DNA from 4 places in the Streptomyces sp. NPDC001858 genome. Region 3 is predicted to be linked to each of the others. Evidence: riboswitches for the same ligand, from Rfam matches in the RefSeq annotation. Region 3 holds a riboswitch; each other region holds the start of a gene.
The links. A riboswitch is a leader RNA that binds a small molecule or an ion and turns the genes downstream of it on or off. The one in region 3 is predicted to bind S-adenosylmethionine.
Positions count from the first base shown of each region.

Region 1: linked by a shared signal. The riboswitch ahead of ACWCPF_RS31525 (amino acid ABC transporter permease) and the one ahead of ACWCPF_RS16815 (aminotransferase class V-fold PLP-dependent enzyme) in region 3 are both predicted to bind S-adenosylmethionine.
Region 2: linked by a shared signal. The riboswitch ahead of ACWCPF_RS41115 (putative leader peptide) and the one ahead of ACWCPF_RS16815 (aminotransferase class V-fold PLP-dependent enzyme) in region 3 are both predicted to bind S-adenosylmethionine.
Region 4: linked by a shared signal. The riboswitch ahead of thrC (threonine synthase) and the one ahead of ACWCPF_RS16815 (aminotransferase class V-fold PLP-dependent enzyme) in region 3 are both predicted to bind S-adenosylmethionine.

Region 1 is NZ_JBSFEV010000028.1:90,298-94,818, forward strand. It holds gene ACWCPF_RS31515 (NAD(P)-dependent oxidoreductase) at 1-644, shown strand, start outside; gene ACWCPF_RS31520 (glutathione S-transferase C-terminal domain-containing protein) at 1,181-2,080, shown strand; SAM riboswitch class IV at 2,147-2,266, shown strand; gene ACWCPF_RS31525 (amino acid ABC transporter permease) at 2,671-3,651, shown strand; gene ACWCPF_RS31530 (amino acid ABC transporter ATP-binding protein) at 3,648-4,454, shown strand.
Region 2 is NZ_JBSFEV010000053.1:20,669-25,189, reverse strand. It holds gene ACWCPF_RS41125 (endonuclease/exonuclease/phosphatase family protein) at 61-903, opposite strand; gene ACWCPF_RS41120 (dihydrofolate reductase family protein) at 986-1,630, opposite strand; SAM riboswitch class IV at 1,792-1,901, shown strand; gene ACWCPF_RS41115 (putative leader peptide) at 1,936-2,058, shown strand; gene ACWCPF_RS41110 (ABC transporter substrate-binding protein) at 2,282-3,907, shown strand; gene ACWCPF_RS41105 (ABC transporter permease) at 3,916-4,521, shown strand, end outside.
Region 3 is NZ_JBSFEV010000010.1:49,333-53,853, forward strand. It holds partial or broken gene ACWCPF_RS16805 (rhomboid family intramembrane serine protease) at 1-548, shown strand, start outside; gene ACWCPF_RS16810 (Lrp/AsnC family transcriptional regulator) at 717-995, shown strand; gene ACWCPF_RS16815 (aminotransferase class V-fold PLP-dependent enzyme) at 1,127-2,494, opposite strand; SAM riboswitch class IV at 2,638-2,754, opposite strand; gene trpD (anthranilate phosphoribosyltransferase) at 2,842-3,906, opposite strand; gene qcrB (cytochrome bc1 complex cytochrome b subunit) at 4,025-4,521, opposite strand, start outside.
Region 4 is NZ_JBSFEV010000004.1:59,408-63,928, reverse strand. It holds gene ACWCPF_RS06995 (cold-shock protein) at 1-127, opposite strand, end outside; gene ACWCPF_RS06990 (MoaD/ThiS family protein) at 591-866, opposite strand; gene thrC (threonine synthase) at 920-2,218, opposite strand; SAM riboswitch class I at 2,236-2,382, opposite strand; gene ACWCPF_RS06980 (glucosyl-3-phosphoglycerate synthase) at 2,517-3,461, shown strand; gene ACWCPF_RS06975 (alpha,alpha-trehalose-phosphate synthase (UDP-forming)) at 3,556-4,521, shown strand, end outside.

The DNA of each region.
Region 1 (4,521 bases), on a different contig from region 3:
CCAGCGACCTGGTGTGTCTGTGCGTGGTCGACGACGCCGACGTCGAGCAGGTGGGCGCGCAGGTGCTGTCCGGGCTCCGCCCGGGCGGGATCGTCGCCGTGCACTCCACCGTGCACCCCGACACCTGCCGTCGCCTCGCCGAACGGGCCCGCGCCCAGGGCGTCCAGGTGCTGGACGCCCCCGTCAGCGGCGGCGGCCCGGCCGCCGACCGGGGCGCCCTGCTGGTCCTGGTCGGCGGGGACGCCGAGGTCCTCCACACCTGCCGACCGGTGTTCGAGACCTACGGCGACCCGGTCGTCCACCTCGGCCCCACCGGCTCCGGACAGCTCGCCAAACTCCTCAACAACCTGCTGTTCACCGCCCAGTTGGGGCTGGCCGCCGACGTGCTGGAGATCGGCGGCCGACTGGGCCTGGACCGCGACGGCCTCGGCCGGTTCCTCCCGCAGGGCAGTTCCGCGAGCTTCGCGCTGCAGCGGGTCGTCGACGCCGGCGGCATCCTCGACCGCATCTCCGCCCACGCGGGCAAGCTGCTCGCCAAGGACGTCCGGCTGTTCGAGGAACTCGCCGAGGGGGCCGCGCAGGGAGCAGATCCGGGACCGACGCGGGAGGCCGCCCGTGCGGCCCTGCGCGCGATGGGTCTGTGAGGAATATCCCGGAATCTCTACGGTGAGCGGGCACCGTCCAACGGCGGAAAGGGACGGCCCGCGGTGTCCGCGTCGGCCTCGCAGCCGTCGCTGGGCGCGCCCAGCAGCCGGGACGCCGTACCCGGACGTTGCTGCCCGCCTCCGGCTGAGCCCCCGAGGCTGCGGGTACTCACCTGGTGGACGCCCCCTTGACGGGCGGTCGGGGCGGATCGACACTCGAACCGGGAATCCTAGTGAACAGGTAGGGAAGGTAGAGCCAATGGGGCGACGGAAGCCGATCAGCGGCCGAGCGAGCCGCACGGCATGGTCCTCGCCCCTTCTCACCTCCCGCCGTCACATCGACCTGCAGCGCGTCTGCAGCGCGATCAGCTCCCAGGGCTGAGCCGGACCCCTCCCCGCGCCGAACCGCACCGGCGGTGTCCCCCCTCGGGACACGGCCGCACCCGGCGCGCGCGGACGAGGTCCACACCTCCCTGTTCGACGTCGCATCCGCCGCCGCGCGCACCTCGCTGCGCGCCTCGCCCCCGGGGAGAGTCATGTCCGTCACACCACTGGCCGCCGTCCACCCGTCCGCCCGGCCCGCACCCGTCTTCCGGGGGCGGATCGGCCGCGACGCGCGCAGCGGCCACTACGCGGTGCCGCGCCGCTACCGCCTCCACCTGGCCGCGGCCGACCCCGACTGTCTGCGCATCGCCGTCACCCACAGCCTCCTCGGCCTGGAGAGGGCCTGCCCGGTCACCTTCCTGCCCGCCGTCCCGGACAGTCCCGACGGCGGCCACAGCGCGCTGCGCCCGCTGTACGACGCCAGCGCGCACAACTACCGCGGACCGGCCCTCGCGCCGGTGCTCAGCGACGACTGGTCCGGGCGCATCGTCAGCAGCCACGGCCCCGACATCGCCCGCGACCTCGCCCGCAGGTTCGGCGGCGGGCGGGCCACGCTGTACCCGTGCGGCGCCGAGTCGCAGATCGAGGCCGTCGAGCGGATGTGCGCGCAGGGCATCGAAGCGGCGGCCCAGCGCGCCGGAGCCGCCGACGCCGAGGAGGCCGAGCGCACCGCCGCCCTCGCCACGCTGCTCGACACGCTCGGCGTGCTGGAGCGCGGCCTCGGGGTGCACGCCTATCTGATCAGCGATCAGATCACCGCGGCCGACGTCGAGTTGTGGGTCGCCCTGGTCCAACTCGACACCGTGCACCGCTACCACCTGGACGCGGCGGCCGTGCACCGCATCGCGGACCATCCCGCCCTGTGGGCCTACGCCCGCCGGCTGGCCGCCCACCCGGCCTTCAGTGCCCACCTCGACCTGGACGCCATCGCCCGCCGCCACCACGCCCGTTGCCAGGGCCTGGAGGCCGCCGGCGCCGCCGTCCAGATCCTGGACTGGGAGACCCACGCGGCGGACGGTTCGGCGGTCCGACCGCAGGTCGAACGGCCCTGACCCGGTCCATCCACTGGACCGCCGTTGACATTCGTTCGGGCAACTGTCTTACTTACGGCCCAGAACGGTCATGAGCGTCAGCGACAAGCCCTGGCTAGCTGACCGGCAACCCTCGCTCCGCGGTGGGGTGCCCCAGGTGACGACCGGACCGACGTTTCGGTAATGACGTATCGGTAAGCGCGAGGGCCCCTCGGGGGCCGGAACAGTGACGGTGACGGACATGTACGCAGCTCTTCGGACGGCGCCCCGCCGCCCCCGGGGCTGCGTACGGCCGTACCTCGACATCCTCGTCGCCAACCGCGCCGTCGACCTCCTGCGTGTGAACAGCGCACTGTGTACCGCACCGGGCCGCGCCCGCTGTCGGGGCTGAACGAACCCCTCGCACCCCAGCCCCGCCGCCCCGCCTCCGCGTTCCTGACGAACACCGCCCGAGCGGTGTGCCGTTGTCCGCCCCACCCCGGTCTCCTGTACGCATCCGTGCGCCATGCCCTGTTCGCGCCCCCGCAGCGGTCCCCGCCGCCGAGCCGAAGCGCGTCCGGCCACGCACGTCCGCCGTGACCCGGGGTGTCCGACTCCCGCCGGAGCCCCTCATGAGTGAACCCCCAGGCGCCGTGACCCTCGCCGAGGCCGCGCCCGCCGTCGACGTCCCGCCGGCGAAGCTCACCGCCCAGCGCGTCCAGCCGCTGCGCAAGCCCGGACGCTGGATCGCCACCGCCGTGGTCCTGGTCCTGGTGGCGCAGTTCACGCACGGGCTGATCTCCAACCCCTTCTACCAGTGGGACCGGTTCGGCTACTGGTTCCTGCGGCCGGTCATCCTGGACGGACTGCTGATCACCCTGGAAGTGGCCGCGTACAGCGCGGTGCTGGGCCTCCTCGGCGGCATCCTGCTCGCCCTCGCCCGGCTCTCCAGGAGCCCGGTGCTGCGCGCGGTCAGCTGGACCTACGTCTGGGCGCTGCGCTCCATCCCGCTGATCGTGGTGCTGCTCTTCCTGTACAACTTCAGCGCCCTGTACCAGACCCTGAGCGTGGGGGTTCCCTTCGGTCCGGCGTTCTTCCGCTTCGACGAGTCCCGGCTGGCCACCGACATGGTGATCGCCGTCGTCGGCCTCAGCCTCAACGAGGCCGCCTACGCGGCCGAAGTGGTCCGCGGAGGCATCCTCTCCGTCGACCAGGGCCAGCACGAGGCGGCCGCCGCGCTCGGCCTGCCCAAGCGCTACCAGTTCTGGAAGATCGTCTTCCCGCAGGCCCTGCGGTCGATCACGCCGAACTACGTCAACCAGCTGATCGGCCTGGTCAAGTCCACCTCGCTGGTCTTCTACGTGTCGCTGCTCGACCTGTTCGGCACCGCGCAGACCATGGGGGCCACCTACCCCGGCGACATCGTGCCGCTGCTGCTGGTCGTCACCGTCTGGTACCTGATCCTGACCAGCCTCGTCTCCGTCGTCCAGTTCTACGTCGAGCGGTACTACGCCCGGGGCGCCACGCGTTCCCTGCCGCCGACGCCGCTTCAGAAACTGCGGACCGGTCTCACCGACCTGCGGGCCCGCATCCGCCGGGAGGCCGCCGTATGACCACCGAGACCGTGCAGAAGAGCGCCGGCACCGCCGCGGTCGTCCCCGCCGCCGTCGAGGTGCACGACGTGCACAAGTGGTACGGCGCCCACCGGGTCCTGGACGGGGTGAGCCTGACCGTGCGGCCCGGCGAGGTCACCGTGATCCTCGGCCCGTCCGGCTCCGGCAAGTCCACCCTGCTGCGGGTCGTCAACCACCTGGAGAAGCCCGAGATCGGCTACGTCAGCGTCAACGGCGAGCTGATCGGCGTCCGCCGGCACGGCGACCGGCTGCGCGAGCTGAGCGAACGCGCCATCCTGGCCCAGCGCAGCCGCATCGGCTTCGTCTTCCAGAACTTCAACCTCTTCCCGCACCTGACCGTGCTGGACAACGTCGCCGCCGCACCGGTCGCCACCGGCAGGCTCGCCAAGCCCGTCGCCCTGGAACTGGCCCGCGAACTCCTGGACCGGGTGGGCCTCGCCGACAAGGCCGGCGCCTACCCCCGGCAGCTGTCCGGCGGCCAGCAGCAGCGCGTCGCCATCGCCCGCGCCCTCGCGCTGCGCCCCGGCGTCATCCTCTTCGACGAGCCCACCTCCGCCCTCGACCCCGAGCTGGTCGGCGAGGTCCTCGCCGTCATCAAGGACCTGGCGACCAGCGGCACCACGCTCGTCATCGTCACCCACGAGGTCGGCTTCGCCCGCGAGGTCGCCGACCGGGTCGTCTTCATCGACGAAGGCAAGATCGTCGAGCAGGGCCCGCCCGGCGAGGTACTCGACCGACCGCAGCACGAGCGGACGCGGGACTTCCTCAGCAAGGTGCTCTGACCCCCCCGCTCGCGAGCACCCCACGACTTCCCCCCACGCCGCACCACCCTCCGAACGACCCTCCGAA
Region 2 (4,521 bases), on a different contig from region 3:
CGCGGCGCGGATCGGGGTGCTCTCCGCACGACGGGCCGGCCGCGACGGCCACGGCGTGCGTCAACCGGTGAGGTCCAGGTCGGTGTAGAACTGGTGGTGGTCCGAGTACGGGGTCGGGTGCACATGGTGCTCCAGCGGGGTGACGCCCCGCAGGAAGACGTAGTCGAACTTGCTGCGCCAGTCGGTGGTCGGCTCGCAGGTTCCGACGGTCGGGGGACGGCACTCGGGGGCCGTGTCCGCGGCCACGGCCCACATCTCGGTGAGCTCGGAAGCGTCCGGCACGGCGTTGAAGTCGCCGAGGACGATCGCGCGGTCGTGCCGGGCGACGGCTGCCGCGAGCACGTCGGCCTGGCCCGCTCGGACCTCCTCCTGTCGCCGTTCGGCGAAGTGCGTGTTGAAGACCCGCACGGACCGGCCGTCCACCTTGGTGGTGACCGCCATGTACCCGCGGTCCTCGGATCCGCCGTCGGGGTATTCGACCGTGACCGGGTTCGTCATCGGCGCCGCCGACAGGAGCGCCTGGCCGTAGCCCCCCGGACTCCACGGCGCTCCCCCGCAGCGGCCCCAGTTGCGCAGCACCGACCCGTACTCGACGTGGTAGTCGAGCCCGTAACGGTCCTTCAGATAGCCCCGGATCCGCTCGACGTCCCCCACGCACGCTTCTTGCAGGCCGATCACCTGGGGCGCGTACGCGGCGATCTCCCCGGCGCGGTCGGCGTTGCTCAGTTCGCAGGGGTTGCAGATGTTCCACGTCATGACGCGGTTCGGCACGACATCCCGGGCGGCGTCGACGGGCAGCGACCCGTCGCCGGGCGCGTCGTTCGGCGCGCGGGAGCCGACGAGCACCACACAGGCCACGATCACGGCGCCCACGAGCAGCCGCATGTCCCTTCCGAGCACCATCGCCTCCTCAGAGCGGATGCACGGGGCATCCGACGTCTCTCCGACGAGGTTATGGGACGGAGTTGTGAAGACCGCATCAGCTTCAGGCGTCGCGCGCGACGCCGCGGTCGGGTGCGCTCATGTCACCCGTGCCGGGCGTGCCCTCGGCCAGCCCGTAGCGCAGGTACACCGTTCCCTTCGGACCGGCGGCCGGCGGTTCGAGGAGGGTGACGTTCGTGGGCACCGCGCCGCCGTCGAACACCTTCTTGCCGACGCCGAGCACGATCGGGTGCACCCACAGGTCGAGCCGGTCGAAAAGCTTCTCGCGCAGCAGGCTCTGCACCAGGTTCAGGCTCCCGACGACCTTCACATGCTCGTGCCGGTCGCGGATCTCGCGCACCGCGCCGGGCAGATCCGGGCCGAGCTGCGTGGATCCGGCCCACGAGAGGTCGGGCCTGCCGCGGGAGGCCACGTACTTGGGGACGCTGTTGAAGAGCGTCGCGATCTCGCCGTCCTCGCCGCCCTTCTGGTGCGGCCAGTAGGCGGCGAAGATGTCGTACGTCCGCCGGCCGAGCAGCAGGGCGTCCGTGCCCTCGTAGGCGGCGCCGATCTGCGCCCCGGCGACCTCGTCCAGCAGGGGCGCCTGCCAGCCGCCGAACGGGAACCCCTCCGGGTCCTCGTCCGGGCCGCCGGGCGCCTGCGCGACGAGGTCGAGGGTGGTGAACATCTCGATGTGGATGAGGCCCATGGCGTGCTCCCGATGCTTTGGTCGTCCCGGTCGGAAGGTAGACCGGTGGACGTCGGCAGACTCATCGGCGCGCCGCACCCGCGTTTCCGTTCCCGAGGGAACCCGGGCCGACGATATGGCGATATTGACGGGTCGCGGAAGTGATCCGTAGGATCGTGGGTGGCATTGAGTGTCAGCGTCAAGCCCTGGCTTGCTGACCGGCAACCCTCCTGCGCGGTGGGGTGCTCCAGGTGAAAGCCCGGCGGGGTCGACGACCCTGCAAGCGCGTGGCCCCGGCAGCGGGGCTTGGGAGGGGAGGGACCGGCATGCGGATCGACTGCAACCTGAGTGCCTCTCTCGCCGCCGCGGCGGCGTTCTCCGGACTCTCGCGCCGACGCCACATCGATCTCCAGCGCTTCGCCGGCTGTCTGTGTAGCACCTCCCGCTAGCACCTCCGCGTAGCTCGTCTCCGCACGCCCGCGTGCTGCGGCTGACCGCACGTCACCTCTGCGTCCGACGCCCGCCGTCGGCGTCTCCGGCGATCCCCCCGGCCTCCCTCTCTTCCCTTCCCCCTTTCTTTTTCCCCTCGCAGTCGACTTCCCCTGCGTCGCCGTGCCCGGAATGTGCTGAACGGGCATGTGCGCGACGGCTTCGGAATAGGAGAACCATTCCGTGATAGCGCGTACGGATTCCCGGCCCACCCGGTGGGCGGCCCTGGCGGCACTCGTGACGAGCGGCGTGCTGCTGAGCGCCTGCTCGGCGGGCGGCGACGGCAGTTCGAGCAGCGGCGGCGGTGAGGCCCGCTCCGGCGGCACACTGACCTTCGCCGTCGGTTCCGACGCCGGCTGCGTCGATCCCCAGCAGGTGGGCAGCAACGACACGATCTACTCGCTGCGCCAGATCGTGGACTCGCTGACCGACCAGGACCCCGAGACCGGCAAGATCGTGCCCTGGCTCGCGAAGAGCTGGGACATCAGCGCCGACGCCACGACCTTCACCTTCCATCTGAGATCGGGCGTCACCTTCAGCGACGGGTCGGCGCTGACCGCCCAGGTGGTCAAGGACAACTTCGACGCGGTGCCGAAGCTCGGCGCCCTGGGCACGCTGGCGCAGGGGTATCTGAGCGGCGTGAAGAGCACGACCGTCGTCGATCCGCTCACGGTCCGGGTCGCGTTCGAGCAGCCCAACGCACAGTTCCTCCAGGCGACCGCGACGCATTCGCTGGGCATCGAGTCGTCGGCGAGCGTGAAGAAGAGCCCGCAGGACAAGTGCAGCCAGGGCGTGGTCGGTTCCGGGTCGTTCGTGCTGAAGGACTATGTGCAGAACCAGTCGATCACCCTGGCCAGGCGCGCCGGGTACGCCTGGGGTTCCGCGCTGTGGACCAAGAAGGGCGAGGCGTACCTGGACAAGCTGGTGTTCAAGGTGGTGCCGGAGGCGGGTGTGCGCACCGGAAGCCTCCAGTCCGGGCAGGTGGACGCGATCAGCGGCGTCGGCAGGTCCAACGAGTCGGCGCTGAAGAGCGGCGGCCAGGTGGACCTTCAGCAACGGGCCAATCCCGGGGTGGTGTTCAACCTGGGGCTGAACAACTCCCGGCCGGCGCTGAAGGACGTCAGGGTGCGGCAGGCGATCTCGTACGCCGTCGACCGGCAGCAGATCGTGGACACCGTGTTCCCGACCGGCACCGAGCCGGCGACCAGCATCCTGGCGCACACCACCCCCGACCACTCCGACCTCGGCGCGGAGCTGACCCTGGACGCGGCGAAGGCCAAGTCCCTGCTGGACGCGGCCGGTTGGAAGACCGGCGGTGACGGCATCCGGGCGAAGGACGGCAAGAAGCTCAGCCTGACCGTCTCGTGGTTCCCCATCGCGGCCACCAACCAGCCCTCGCTGGAACTGATCCAGCAGCAGCTCAAGGCCGTCGGCATCGGCGTGGTGCTCAAGCAGCTGCCGGTCACCCAGTTCGCGCCGACGCTGCAGTCCGGTGACTTCGACGTGGTGTGGGGCAATGTGACGCGCGCCGACCCGGACATACTGCGCAGCTCGTTCTCCACCCGCCTGGCCAACTTCTACCAGCTGCCCGCCGGCGCCCTGGACACCGCGCTGAGCGACCAGGCGGCGACGGCCGACACCGCCAAGCGCAAGCAACTGGTCGCACAAGCACAGGAGTTGATCGTGCGCAACGCGTACGTCGTCCCCGTGGTGGAGCTGCAGACCCAGCTCGGGGTGTCGAAGAAGGTGCACCGGCTCGACTTCGACGCCTCCAGCCGGATCCAGCTGCACGACACCTGGATCGGCTGACGGCCGCCATGCGTCTCTATGTCGTCAAACGCGTCGCGCAGGCGATCGGCGTGCTGTGGGCGGCCTACACGGTGGCCTTCCTCGTGCTGGACTTCCTGCCCGGTGACCCGGTGTCGGCGATGGCCGGCGCCGGGGCGGACACCGGGCAGGTCGACCCGGCCCAACTGGCCGCGCTGCGGCATCAGTACGGCTTCGACAAGCCGGTGCTCGCGCAGTACGCCGACTACCTCAGCCGGGCGCTGCGCGGGGACTTCGGCGATTCGATCTCCACCGGGCGGCCGGTGACCTCGACCCTGGCCGAGGCGCTGCCGGGGACCCTTCAGCTGACCGGGGCGGCGCTGCTGCTCGCGGTGCTGGGCGGCGGCGGTCTCGCGGTGCTGGCGACCTACACCGGCCGGCGGTGGCTGCGGCAGCTGCTGCTGTCGTTGCCCCCGCTGGGCGTGTCGGTGCCCACGTTCTGGGTCGGGCTGCTGCTCGTGGAGGTGTTCTCGTTCCGGTTGCGGCTGTTCCCGGCGTTCGGCAACGACGGGTGGCGCGGTCTGGTGCTGCCCGCGGTGACGCTGGCGATCCCGACCGGCGCGCTGGTCGCGCAGGTGCTGTCCAAGAGCCTGTTC
Region 3 (4,521 bases):
GGGGCGTGGTGCCCGCCGAGTTCTTCGCGGGCTCTCCACGGGCCGTCCTGACCCCGGCCACGGCGCTCTTCGTGCACGGCAGCTGGGTGCACCTGCTGGGCAACATGCTCTTCCTCTACGTCTTCGGGGCGATGGCCGAGGAGCGGATGGGCCGCGTCGAGTTCACGCTCTTCTACCTGGGCTGCGGCTACCTGGCCCTGCTGGGCTACGCCGCCGCCAACGCCGGGTCGCCGCAGTCCCTGGTCGGCGCCTCCGGGGCGATCTCGGCGATCCTCGGCGCGTTTCTGTACCTGTTCCCCCGAGCACGGGTGACCAGCCTCCTGCCGTTCCTGTTCTTCCTGCCGCTGCGCTTCCCCGCCTGGGTCGTGCTGCCCTTCTGGGCCGCCCTGCAGTGGGTGGCGGCGGGCCGGGCCGCCCAGGGGCCCGGGGTGGCCTACCTGGCCCATGTGGTGGGCTTCGGCCTGGGCCTCGTCTACGCGTGGGCCCGTTTCAGGCACCGCGAGGGCCCGAAGGACGGCCCGGGCAAGGCGGCGGCGGGGGACGGGCGGGCGACCGAGCAGGTCGGGCGCAGTCGCCCGCGGATCGGCAGCGCACTGAAGGGGCGCGGGGAACTGCGCGACCGGCCACGATGGCGCCGCAGCGGATCGCGGCACGTCCAGCGGAGCGCTTAGAGTGAGGCCCGCCCCAGCAACGGCCCCCGAGGGAGAGAACCAGCCGTGATCACCGCGATCGTCCTCATCAAGACCAGCGTGGACCGGATCCCCGAGATCGCCGAGCGGATCGCCTCGCTGGACTCCGTGAGCGAGGTCTTCTCCGTCACCGGGACCTACGACCTGATCGCCATGGTCCGGGTGAAGCAGCACGAGGACCTGGCGGAGGTCATCCCCGGGAGCATCAGCAAGATCCCGGGGGTCGAGGGCACCGACACGCACGTCGCGTTCCGCACCTACTCCCAGCACGACCTCGAAGCGGCGTTCGCCATCGGCCTGGAGTAGGCCCCCGGCACCGGGCTGAGCGCTCCCGCCGGCAGTGTCGCGTCGTGCCGTCGTTCCGCCGCGGCGCCGTCGTGGCCGGTCGCGCAGTTCCCCGCGCCCCTTCAGGGCGCCGCCGACTTCGCCCGGCGCGCTCAGACCGCGGGAACGCAGCGGCCGTCCTGGGTCCGGTACTGCCAGCGCGCGCCGTCGGTCACCAGTTCCCGTACGGCGGTCACGAAGCGCTCCACGTGCTCGTCGGGGGTGCCCGCGCCGAAGCTCACCCGGATGGCGTTGAGGGACTTCTCGCCGGGGGCCGCCTCGGGGGCGCCGCACTCGCCCTGGCTGTGCAGGTCGCCGCCCAGGAGGGTGCGGACCAGCGGGTGGGCGCAGAACAGGCCGTCCCGGACGCCGATGCCGTACTCGGCCGAGAGGGCGGCGGCGAAGTGGGAGCTGTTCCAGCCCTCGACGACGAAGGAGATCACGCCGACCCGCGGGGCGTCGTCGCCGAACAGGGACAGCACCTTGACCTGCGGCACCTCGGCCAGGCCGGCCCGCACCCGCTCGATCAGGGCCTGCTCGCGGGCCACCAGCGTCTCGAAGCCGGCCTCGGTCAGCGCCTTGCAGGCCGCCGCGATGGAGTAGGCGCCGATCACGTTCGGGGAGCCGGCCTCGTGGCGGGCGGCGCTCTCGTGCCACTCCACGTCCACTCCCCCGTCCTCGCGCCGGGTGACCTTGCGGCTGGCGCCGCCGCCCGCGAGGTACGGGTCGGCCGCGACCAGCCAGTCGGCGCGGCCGGCCAGGACGCCGGAGCCGAAGGGCGCGTACAGCTTGTGGCCGGAGAAGGCGACCCAGTCGACGTCGAGGTCCCGCACCGACACCGGGTGGTGGGGGGCGAGCTGGGCGGCGTCCAGGACGATGCGGGCGCCGTGGGCGTGGGCGGCGGCCGCCAGCTCGCGCACCGGCCACAGCTCGCCGGTGACGTTCGAGGCGCCGGTCACGCAGACCAGGGCCGGCCCGTAGGGGTCACGGCCGGCGAGGGCGCGCTCCAGGGTCTCGACGGCCTGGCGCGGGGTGCGCGGGGCATCCAGGTAGGTGACCTCGGCGTCCTTCCAGGGCAGCAGCGAGGCGTGGTGCTCGGTCTCGAAGACGAAGACCTGACAGTCGGCGGGGAGGGCCGCGGCGAGCAGGTTGAGGGAGTCCGTGGTGGAGCGGGTGAAGATCAGCTGGTCGTCGGGGCGGCAGTCCAGGAACTCGGTGACGGTCCGGCGGGCGTTCTCGAACAGGTCGGTGGAGAGCTGGGAGAGGTAGCCGGCCCCGCGGTGGACGCTGCCGTAGTAGGGGGCGTAGGCCGCCACGTCGTCCCAGACGCGCTGGAGGGCGGGGGCGCTGGCCGCGTAGTCGAGCGCCGCGTAGGCGACCTCGCCGCCCGTGACGAGCGGGACGGTGACATCCCGGCCCAGAACGGGCAGAGGCGCACAAACGGTCCGGGCGGAGGCAGCGGTGGAGACGGAAACGGACATGACGGAACTCCCGTGTGAGGCAAGGGAAAAGTGAAAAGGGGTACGCGGAAGCGGGGCTCTGCGCCCTATCGCATTCGCTTGCTCACAGAAGGCTCCCTCGATGACCAGGATCCCTGGCCGCACGCTCTCAGAAGCGTGTGAGGGATCCGCGCTTGCCGTGCACCTTGTTGTGCGCGACCTGGTCTTCACCCGGGGCACCCCGCCACGGACGGAGGGTTGCCGGACAGTCGGCCGGGGCCTCATGACTGTCACTCATGACCTGACACAAGAACGTACGTGAGGTGATCGTCGCCCCGCAACCCATGTCCGGATCGCGGGACGACGCTCGGTGACGCCCGATGACCGCGCTACACGTTGCTGGCCGCCACCCAGCGCTCCAGCGAGCGCTTGGCCGCCCCGGAGTCGATCGACTCCGCCGCCTTCGCCATCCCGGCCCGCAGCTGCTCCGCCAGCGTCCCGGACCCGGGGTCCAGCGCCACGAGGGCCGCCGCCGAGTTCAGCAGCACGGCGTCCCGCACCGGGCCCGTCTCCCCGTCCAGGAGCCGGCGCGCGACCTCCGCGTTGAACGCCGGGTCACCGCCCCGCAGCGCCTCCACCGGCACCAGCTCGATGCCGACGTCACGCGGGTCGAAGCTCTCCTCGGCGACCTTGCCGTCGCGCACGACCCACACATGCGAGGTGGACGTCGTCGTCAGCTCGTCGAGGCCGTCGTCGCCCCGGAAGACCAGGGAGGAGTTGCCGCGCTCGGCGAGGACTCCGGCGATCATCGGTGCGATGCGCGGGTCCGCGACACCGACCGCCTGTGCCTTCACCCGGGCCGGGTTGGTCAGCGGGCCGAGGGCGTTGAAGACCGTCCGAATGCCCAACTGACCGCGCGCGGCGGCCACATGGCGCAGCGCCGGATGGAACTTCACCGCGAAGCAGAAGGTGATCCCCGCCTCCTCCGCGACCTCGGCCACCCGCTGCGGGGTCAGGTCGAGGTTGACGCCCAGCTGGCCCAGCACGTCCGAGGAGCCGGACGCCGAGGAGGCGGCCCGGTTGCCGTGCTTGACGACCTTCGCGCCCGTGCCCGCCACGACCAGCGCCGACATCGTGGAGATGTTGACCGTCTTGGCGCCGTCGCCGCCCGTGCCGACGATGTCGACGGTGCGGCCGGACACCTCGATGGTGTTGGCGTGCTCGTACATCGCCCGCACCACGCCGGTGATCTCCTCGACCGTCTCGCCCTTGGCCCGCAGCGCGACCACGAACCCGGCGATCTGGGCGTCCGTCGCCTCGCCGCGCATGATCTGGTCCATCGCCCAGGCCGTCGCGTCGGAGCTCTGGTCGTGGCCGTACAGCAGGGCGTTCAGCACCTCGGGCCAGGAACGGCCCGCCGCGGTGTCGCCTCCAGCGGGGGTCACAGCGCTCATGGGGCCGCTCCAGATGTCGTAGAAAGTGTGCCCCCACCCTATCCAGCTCAGGGCACGGGAAAGGGCCCCGTCCGGTCTTCGGACGGGGCCCTTCCAGCGCGCGTGGCGAGCGCAGCGATCAGTGGTGGCCGTGGCCGCTCGTGATCTCCTTGTACTCCTCGACGGTGGGCTTCGGGATCTGCTGGTCCTCGCCGAAGTACGCGCCGCTGATCTTGGCGCGCAGCTTCTCGGCGCCCGACACCTTGCGCTCGACGCCGTTCTCGTCGACCGCGGGGCCGATCGCGGCGGGCTCGTACTGCTCGTGCGCGGTGAGGGTGTGCAGCTGCTCCTGGCTGAGCGGCTCGTGGATCTCGACGAACTCACCGTGCGGCAGGCGCTTGATGGTGCCGGTCTCGCGACCGTGCAGCACCTTCTCGCGGTCCCGGCGCTGCAGGCCGAGGCAGATCCGCTTGGTGGCGATGTACGCGATGACCGGTCCGACGAAGAAGAAGATCCGGACGAACCAGGTGATCGCGTTGATCGACAGGTGGAAGTGGGTGGCCCACAGGTCGTTGCCACCGCCGACCAGCGTGATCATGTACATCGTGACCCAGGCGACGCCCAGCGCGGTGCGGG
Region 4 (4,521 bases), on a different contig from region 3:
CTTCCAGGGTGCGGTAGCCGTCCATCTGAATCGCGCTGTAGTGGACGAAAACATCCGCACCACCGTCGACCGCGATGAAGCCGTACCCCTTCTCCGCGTTGAACCATTTGACGGTGCCCTGAGCCATGCCTAACTCCCCTATTACTGGCCCTTGCACAGATCCACACTTCGCGGATCCGGGTCAGACCTCACCCCCCAACGATTGGGGGCGTGCGCCGGAACGCGTCGACCGCGGCTGAATGTATCTGTCCAACTGCCCTCTGCAACAGGTCACTTGGACGAGAATTCTGGACGCAAAGGATCGGGAATGTGGCGAGAATTCGCCTGAATTCGGGGCAAGTCGGGCCCCACAAAGGCCACAAAAGCCGCGAAAGGTATGCACACTTTGGCTGCTTCTTATCGGGCGTGGGGCAGAAATCAAAGGCTCCGGATCCGTTGATCCGGACCGGGTTCCCCAACTGTACCGCGCTCAACCACACTGAATTGCCCCCTCCGCTTCTATCGCGGAGAGGGCAATTCGATGAACGCTCGGTAATCACTGTTACCGACGGTTACTACCGATGGGTACTACCGGCGGGTACAGCGACCTCTCAGCCGCCCGCGACCGCCGGAATGATCGAGACGCCGGCGCCGTCCGGGGTCGGCGTCTCCAGACCCTGCTCGAAGCGGACGTCGTCGTCGTTGACGTACACGTTGACGAACCGGCGCAGCTTGCCCTGATCGTCGAGAACGCGGGCGGCGATGCCGGTGTGGTGCTGCTCCAGGTCGGCGATGACCTCGCCGAGGGTCGCCCCCTCGGCCTTCACCTCGGCCGAACCGCCGGTGTAGGTGCGCAGGATGGTGGGGATGCGGACGGTGACGCTCATGACTTTCGACCTCCGGTCAGGTGACGCGCCCCCACAGGGGCACAGGGCAGTGACTAGCCGAGACCCGCCTCGTGGAACGACTCCAGGTTGGGCCGAATGGTCGCGGTCAGTCCCGTGCCGGCCACCGCGTCGAGCGTCTTGAGACCGTCGCCCGTGTTCAGCACGACCGTCGTGAGCGTCGGGTCGAGCAGACCGTTCTCGATCAGCTTCCGCGTCACACCCACCGTCACCCCGCCGGCGGTCTCCGCGAAGATGCCCTCGGTCCGCGCCAGCAGCTTGATCGCGTCGACGATCTGCTCGTCCGTCACGTCCTCCACCGCACCGCCGGTCCGACGCGCGATGTCGAGCACATACGGACCGTCCGCCGGGTTGCCGATGGCCAGCGACTTGGCGATGGTGTTCGGCTTCTGCGGACGGACGACGTCGTGCCCCGCCTTGTACGCGACGGACACCGGGCTGCAGCCCTCGGCCTGAGCGCCGAAGATCTTGTACGGCCGGTCCTCGACGAGCCCGAGCTTGATCAGCTCCTGCAGCCCCTTGTCGATCTTCGTGAGCTGCGAGCCGGAGGCGATCGGCACGACCAGCTGATCGGGAAGCTTCCAGCCGAGCTGCTCGCAGATCTCGTACGCCAGGGTCTTGGACCCCTCCGCGTAGTACGGCCGCAGGTTGACGTTGACGAAGCCCCAGCCCTCGCCCGCCGGGTCGCCGATGAGCTCGGAGCAGAAGCGGTTGACGTCGTCGTAGTTGCCCTCGATGCCGACGAGTTCGCCGCCGTAGACCGCGGCCATGACGACCTTGCCCTGCTCCAGGTCGTGCGGGATGAACACGCAGGAGCGGAAGCCGGCGCGGGCCGCCGCCGCGCCCACGGCGCCGGCCAGGTTGCCGGTCGAGGAGCACGAGAGGGTGGTGAAGCCGAAGGCGCGCGCCGCCTCGATGGCCTGTGCGACGACGCGGTCCTTGAAGGAGTGCGTCGGGTTGCCGGAGTCGTCCTTGACGAAGAGCTTTCCGGCGTCGACGCCCAGCTCACGGGCGAGGTTGTCGGCCTGGACGAGCTTGGTCCAGCCCGGGTTGATGTTCGGCTTGTCCGCGACGTCGGCCGGGACCGGCAGGAGGGGCGCGTAGCGCCAGATGTTCGCGGGGCCCGCCTCGATGCGCTTGCGGAGCTCCTCCGTGTCGTAGGAGGAGAAGTCGTACGCGATCTCCAGCGGGCCGAAACACTCCTCGCAGGCGAAGACGGGCCCGAGGGGGACGCGGTGACCGCACTCCCGGCAGTTCAACGCCGCCGCGGGACCGAGGTCGACCCCGGAAGCGGAGGAAGCGGTGGATTCGGTTGCAACAGGCTGCGCAGCCATGGAGGGGAGGCCCTTTCTCCTCATCTTCCTCACGACGCACTTCGCCGTGAGACGGATTTGGCACCTTCCCGAGCCGGGAGCCTCACCACGACGACGTGGTCAGACCGGCTGGAGGGTTGCCGGGGCTTCATCGGGCCGTATCCCTCTGCCCCTCTGGATGAGCGGTATTAAGTTGTAGACGACAGCGACCTCGGACATGCGATGGTCATCCGCGTTGTTCAAGACTGTAACCGAAGCCCAGGATCGTTGAGATAGTCGTCCGAACCGCGAGATGTACCGCGAGATGTGAGGAGCCGCCGTGCTGGAAGAGGTCGAGCGCTGGCTGGCCACCCGTTCCTGGTCGGTGACCGATCGCCCGCTGCACCGGATCCTGGCCGCCAAGCGCGCCACGAACCGGTCGGTGTCCGTGGTCCTGCCCGCGCTGAACGAGGAGGCCACGGTCGGCGACATCGTCGCGATCATCCGCCACGACCTCATGCGGCAGGTCCCGCTCGTCGACGAGATCGTCGTCGTCGACTCCGGATCGACCGACCGGACCGCCGAGGTCGCCGCGGCGGCCGGGGCCCGGGTCGTGCACCGGGACGACATCCTGCCGCGCATACCGGCCGTGCCCGGCAAGGGCGAGGTCCTGTGGCGCTCGCTGCTGGTCACCGGCGGGGACATCGTCTGCTTCATCGACGCCGACCTGAAGGAGTTCTCCTCCGACTTCGTCTCGGGCATCGTCGGCCCGCTGCTCACCGACCCGGACGTGGACCTCGTCAAGGGCATGTACGACCGTCCGCTGAGCGGCGCCGCCGGCCAGGGCGGGCGGGTCACCGAGCTGATGGCCCGGCCGCTGCTCAACATGCACTGGCCGCAGCTGGCCGGGTTCGTGCAGCCGCTCGGCGGCGAGTACGCGGCCCGCCGCAGCCTGCTGGAGCAGCTGCCGTTCCCGGTCGGCTACGGCGTGGAGCTGGGCATGCTGGTCGACGCCCTGCACCTGGTGGGCCTCGACGCCCTCGCCCAGGTCGACGTCGGCGTGCGCAAACACCGCCATCAGGACGGTCAGGCCCTGGGCCGGATGGCTGCGGCGATCTACCGCACCGCCCAGCTCCGGCTGGCCCGCGGGCATCTGATCCGCCCCTCGCTCACCCAGTTCGAACGCAGCTCGGACGGGTTCGAACCGCGCACCTACTCGGTGGACACCGAGGAACGGCCGCCGATGGCGGAGATCGCGGAGTACCAGTCCCGCAAGGTCGCGTGACGCCGTCGCGGCACCGCACACCTGTTGTATACGTCCTGGCCACACAGGGCGACCGTACGTTTGAGCGTTTCCGGAGCGGGCTAGGTTGAGGTCTATGGCTACCACCGGTGGAGCTGCTCAGGTCCTGGTCGCGTCCAACCGCGGCCCGGTCTCGTACACGGTCGACGAGGGCGGCTCGCTGCGCGCGAAACGCGGCGGCGGCGGGCTGGTCTCCGGCCTGTCGGCCATCGGGCCGGACGCGGGCGCGCTGTGGGTGTGCTCGGCGCTGTCCGACGGCGACCGGGAGGCGGTCCGGCGCGGGGTCGGCGAGGAGGGCGTGCGCATGCTGCCCATCCCGGCCGACGTGCACGCCGACGCGTACAACGGCATCGCGAACTCGGTCCTGTGGTTCATCCACCATCTGCTCTACCAGACCCCGCTCGAACCGGTGTTCGACGCGGAGTTCCGCCGCCAGTGGGCCGCGTACGAGACGTACAACCGCGCGTTCGCGCAGGCCCTGGCGGAGGAGGCGGCGGACGGCGCGGCCGTCCTCGTCCAGGACTACCACCTGTGCCTGGTCCCGGGCATGCTCCGCGCACTCCGCCCCGACCTGCGGATCAGCCACTTCTCCCACACGCCGTGGGCCCCGGTGGACTACTTCGCGCTGCTGCCGCAGGACATCCGGGAGCAGCTGCTGACCGGCATGCTCGGCGCGGACCGCCTGGGCTTCCTGACCCACCGCTGGGCGGACGCGTTCACCGCGTGCTGCGCGGAGTTCGCCGGAGGGCCGGGGAAGACACAGGTCGGCGTGCACGGGCTCGGGGCCGACGCCGACTTCCTGCGGGAGCGCTCGCACCGGCCGGACGTCGAGGAGCGGATCGCCGCCCTGCGCGAGGAGATCGGCGGGGAGGGCCGGAAGGCGATCGTCCGGGTCGACCGCACCGAGCTGTCCAAGAACATCGTGCGCGGACTGCTGGCCTACCGGCAGCTGCTCGACGACCGCCCCGAGTGGCGCGAGCGCGTCGTCCATGTGGCGTTCGCCTACCCCTCCCGCCAGGACCTCGCCGTCTACCGCGACTAC